DNA from 2 places in the Enterococcus sp. DIV0210g genome. Region 2 is predicted to be linked to the other one. Evidence: a T-box and tRNA genes for the amino acid it is inferred to sense, from the RefSeq annotation. Region 2 holds a T-box; the other holds one or more tRNA genes.

Region 1 (2,400 bases), 360 kb from region 2:
AAGGACAACTGTCAAAAGGTGCTCATCTTTATGGCGGCGAATTTGGTCTGATGTTTTTAGAAAACGATAAAACGTTCAGTGAGTTAGGAACAGCTGTTCAGATGGCTTTTCGTTACTGTGAACGAAAAGGTGTGGACAAAATGACTTACAGCGGAAAAGATGTCTTTCATTTGGCTGAAGAAGGTGATCCGATCGCGCAAGAAGAAGTCAGCGCCTTTTATGAGTATTTGACTAAAGGATTGTTCAGTATCCAGTTTTCTTTTGATCCAGAAGTCATTGTTTTAGGAGGCGGCGTCTCTGCCAAAGAAGGATTGCTTGATGAAATCAATCAGCGCATGGAAAGGTTGCTGGAGAAGTACGGATTATATGATTTTGTGCCCAGAATCGTTCTTTGCGATTATCGAAATGATGCAAACCTTGTCGGCGCAGCGGCTAATTATTTTGCGCGGCAGCAAAGAGAGGTATAGTTTTTTTAAAGAACAGATTTACTTCACAGCAAATCGCTCGTGAAGTATCTTTTTTTTATCGAAATATGGTAAAATGAGCGGGAGGTGAATTTTATGTCAAAAAAGAATAAAGATATCGAAGTACGGATCGAGGAAACAGAAAAAGCCATCAAAGGAACCAAATATGCAGTCACTCAGTTATTTATTGGGAAAAAAATGATTGGCGAGATCTTAGCTTATGGACCAAAAGATTTTGTTGTATTTATGAATGAAGAAGAAGTTGGCCGTGAAAAAAGCGTTGATAATGCTATAGAAACCATCATTCGCCAATGGAATCTGCACGATTAAAAAAATATCAAAAAAATTTTCAATAAAGGGTTGCAAAAAACTGAAAAATTAGGTATTATAACTAAGTCAGGTTGATACAAACCTTTCGGAGGAGTAGCGAAGTGGCTAAACGCGACGGACTGTAAATCCGTTCCTTAGGGTTCAGTGGTTCGAATCCACTCTCCTCCATTTATCTTTGGGGTATAGCCAAGCGGTAAGGCAAGGGACTTTGACTCCCTCATGCGTTGGTTCGAATCCAGCTACCCCAGTTCGAGTGAAACTAAGCGATCATGCTTAGTTTTTTTTATTGCAAGTACCTATTTCTTGAAGCATCAGCCATTTTAAGCTAAAGTTAAATAAAAGGAATGGAGGATGAGTGAGATGAAATGGAAAGAAAAAGTCGATGAAACAGCTGAGAAGCTTTATGACATGGTCAAATCCGACAAGTACAACATAGAATTGCATCTGCCGAAAAAAGCAGAGAAGATGGTACAAGTCAAAGGAAAACGTCCGACAAGCCATACTAAAAAATGGGCTGCTAAAAACCATTAAAATAACAAGAAAAGCCGGCTGGCATCCTAAAAAGATGTTTTTCGGCTTTTTTGTTATTTTTAACCGATTTGGAAACACAATGAGCAGAAACTACCTGAATTCGAATCGAATGGTTATTTCAGGTTGTTAATTAGGTATATACCAGTTATAATAAAGAAAACGAGCGGAAGGGTGAAAAGTATGACGAATCAATTACCAGTTTATATCCAAATCCATGACCAATTAAAGAATGAGATTGAGAAAGGTGTCTGGAAAATTGGTGATCGCCTTCCTTCTGAACGAGAGCTGGCAGCAAAATTCAATGTAAGCCGCATGACACTTAGACAAGCAATCAAAAATCTGGCAGATGAAGGAATCTTGGAAAGAAAGATTGGTTCCGGTACCTATGTTGCTAGCGAAAAAGTTCAAGAAAAGATGTCAGGGACAACTAGTTTCACTGAAATCATGAAATCGCAAAATCGCATCCCATCAAGTAAGACAGTCTCTTACTTTTTGACTTCTCCAAGTTCTAGCGAGATGGAAAAACTTTCGCTTGATAAAGATGAAACGATCTTGCGGATGGAACGTATCCGTTACGCCGATAATGTACCGATCTGTTTTGAGGTGGCAAGTATTCCGCAAAAATTGATCGAAGGATACAGCAAAGCTGAGATCACTGATTCTTTTTATCATACATTAGAACAAAAAGGCGGAAAAAAAATCGGCCATGCAAACCAAACGATTTCCGCCATGCTGGCTTCTGAGCAGATTGCTGAGTATCTTGAAATCAAAAGAGGCGAAGCAGTCTTGCGTTTGCGCCAAGTTTCTTATTTTGATGATGGTATACCATTTGAATATGTCCGCACACAATATGTCGGCAACCGATTTGAATTCTATTTAGAAAAATAAACCAATAAAAACGCCTGGAAAGTTTATCTTTCCAGGCGTTTTTTGTTTCTTATTTTGGTTTAGGCGTACCATACATTTTTGGTGTAACAGGTTTAAGTTTTGGTGCTTTACCTTCCACTTTAGGTTCATCTAGCCATTGATATTCGCCTTCACCGTCAAGTGCAGGACCGCTTGCCCATGAACCTGT
Region 2 (2,400 bases):
ATAGAAAGAATAATTGCGATAAGTGACATCATACCAAGTAATTTTTTTTGTTCTGGTTTCATTGTGAAAACTCCTAATTCAAAATTTGTAAAGTTGTGACTTACAGATAAAATAGTGGCGAAGCAAGTTGGAAAATTGGAATCTTTCTGTGGAGAATGTTCAAGAACCAGCTTCTTCGGCATTAACTCAAAAAACAAAAATATGAGAAGCTATTTTATGTTTTTTGAGTTACTGCTTGAAGCTGAATGGCTCTTTCACGACTTCCCCATAAACGGTGTTCCCAGCATTGCTTCTTCGGAATTAAGCCGGCCAAATTAAAAATATGAAGTGCTATTTCTAATTTGGCATTCTTAATTCTTGAAGCAGAACATGCTGCTCACGACCTCTCTTCAACGGTATTTTCTCAGTTGCTCCTCGGCGTTAAGCTTTTCAACGGAAAAACATGGAAAAGCTGTTTCCCCGCTGAAAAGAGTCTTAACGCTCGGATCAGGACACTGAGAAAATGACCTCTCTATAAACGGTGTTCAAGAACCAGCTTCTTCGGCAGTAACTCAAAAAAACAAAAATATGAGAAGCTATTTTGTGTTTTTCTTCGTTACTGCTTGAAGCTGAACGGTTCTTTCACGACCTCTCTTCTAAATTGTATCGAAGCTGCACCAAATACCAAAGCATATTGTCTTATATTTTTGGCAAATAGTACAATTTTTATTGACAAAAAAAATATTGCCCTCTATGATTGTACTAGTTGGATAGATAACAAGATGTTGAATGGAACGAAGTAGGGATAAAGCCAATGTTTCAGAAAGCTAGTGGCTGCTGCGAACTAGCACATGCTTTAAAACGAAGTACATTCCAGGAGTCTTTGACAGAAATGTCACGCGGCAGCGTTAAATGCTTGAGTGATACGTTTTTACGTATAAATTGGGTGGTACCGCGATTTTTCGTCCCTTGGCTGTTTTTGCCAAGGGATTTTTTTATTGCAGTCCTGTACAAGTTTTACAAATAAAAACAGCAATTGCTTGTTAAAAAATAACTAGGAGTGGAAAAGAATGAATATCATTGACGAACTAACATGGCGCGACGCCATCAATCAGCAGACAAATGAAGAAAGACTTCGCGAACTTGTTGAGGAGAAAAGTATTTCTCTTTATTGCGGTGTAGATCCTACTGGCGATTCTATGCACATTGGCCACTTGATTCCTTTCATGATGATGAAACGGTTCCAGCTTGCTGGACATCATCCATATATCTTGATCGGCGGCGGAACAGGTACGATCGGCGACCCAAGCGGAAGAAAAACAGAACGTGTCTTGCAAACGATGGAACAAGTGCAGCATAATGTTGATGCACTGACAAATCAAATGCGCAAACTATTTGGCGAAGGTGCAAACATCACATTTGTGAACAACTATGACTGGTTGTCAGAAATCTCATTACTTGAATTTCTAAGAGATTACGGAAAACATTTCAATATCAATACAATGTTAGCTAAAGATATCGTTTCAAGTCGTTTAGAAGTAGGTATCTCCTTTACAGAATTTACTTACCAAATTTTACAATCGATCGACTTCCTTCATTTATACCGTACCCATGATGTACAATTGCAAATCGGAGGAGCAGATCAGTGGGGGAATATTACTGCTGGATTGGATCTTTTGCGTAAGTTGGAAGGCCCAGAAGCAGAAGGATTTGGTTTGACGATCCCATTGATGCTGAAAGCGGACGGTACGAAATTCGGTAAAACAGCAGGCGGCGCGATCTGGCTTGATCCAAAGAAAACTTCACCATTTGAATTCTATCAATTCTGGTTGAACCAAGATGATCGCGATGTAGTGAAATACTTGAAATTCTTTACGTTCCTTTCACAAGAAGAAATCGCTGAATTGGAGAAAAAAGTAGCAGAAGAACCTGAAAAACGTGAAGCACAACGCCGTTTAGCAGAAGAAGTAACGACATTTGTCCACAGTGAAGCAGAACTGAAAGAAGCACAAAAAATCACAGAAGCATTATTCTCTGGCAACATCAAAGAATTGACAGCAGATGAGATTGCACAAGGTTTTGAAAAAATGCCAAATGTTGAAATCTCAAGCCAACCAGAAAATATCATCGAATTGCTGGTCGCAACAAAAATCGAACCATCAAAACGTCAAGCTCGGGAAGATGTTAAAAACGGAGCAATCCGCATCAACGGAGAGCGTGTCACAGACTTAGAATACATGATTGATCCATCTGAACAATTTGATGGCCGATTCGTAGTTATCCGCAAAGGGAAGAAAAAATATTTCTTGGCAAGAGTTGTGGACTAATTCTATAAACGAAAAAGAACAGCTGCACATTTACTGTGCGGCTGTTCTTTTTTATAAGTGAAATCAATTCAAGGTGTTCAAATAGTTGAGTAAA

Evidence for each region. The T-box of region 2 lies ahead of tyrS (tyrosine--tRNA ligase). A T-box ahead of a tRNA ligase gene usually reads a tRNA of that ligase, here a tRNA-Tyr.
Region 1: it encodes a tRNA-Tyr, which carries the amino acid that the T-box ahead of tyrS (tyrosine--tRNA ligase) is inferred to sense. The anticodon was not compared.

What each region holds. Positions count from the first base shown of each region.
Region 1 is NZ_CP187903.1:1,791,242-1,793,641, reverse strand. It holds gene IGI64_RS08730 (ROK family protein) at 1-467, shown strand, start outside; gene IGI64_RS08725 (DUF2969 domain-containing protein) at 561-794, shown strand; tRNA gene IGI64_RS08720 (tRNA-Tyr) at 882-962, shown strand; tRNA gene IGI64_RS08715 (tRNA-Gln) at 971-1,042, shown strand; gene IGI64_RS08710 (hypothetical protein) at 1,155-1,325, shown strand; gene IGI64_RS08705 (GntR family transcriptional regulator) at 1,506-2,213, shown strand; gene IGI64_RS08700 (manganese catalase family protein) at 2,263-2,400, opposite strand, start outside.
Region 2 is NZ_CP187903.1:2,151,068-2,153,467, reverse strand. It holds gene IGI64_RS10430 (polysaccharide deacetylase family protein) at 1-62, opposite strand, end outside; T-box leader at 756-952, shown strand; gene tyrS (tyrosine--tRNA ligase) at 1,050-2,306, shown strand; gene IGI64_RS10420 (penicillin-binding transpeptidase domain-containing protein) at 2,370-2,400, opposite strand, start outside.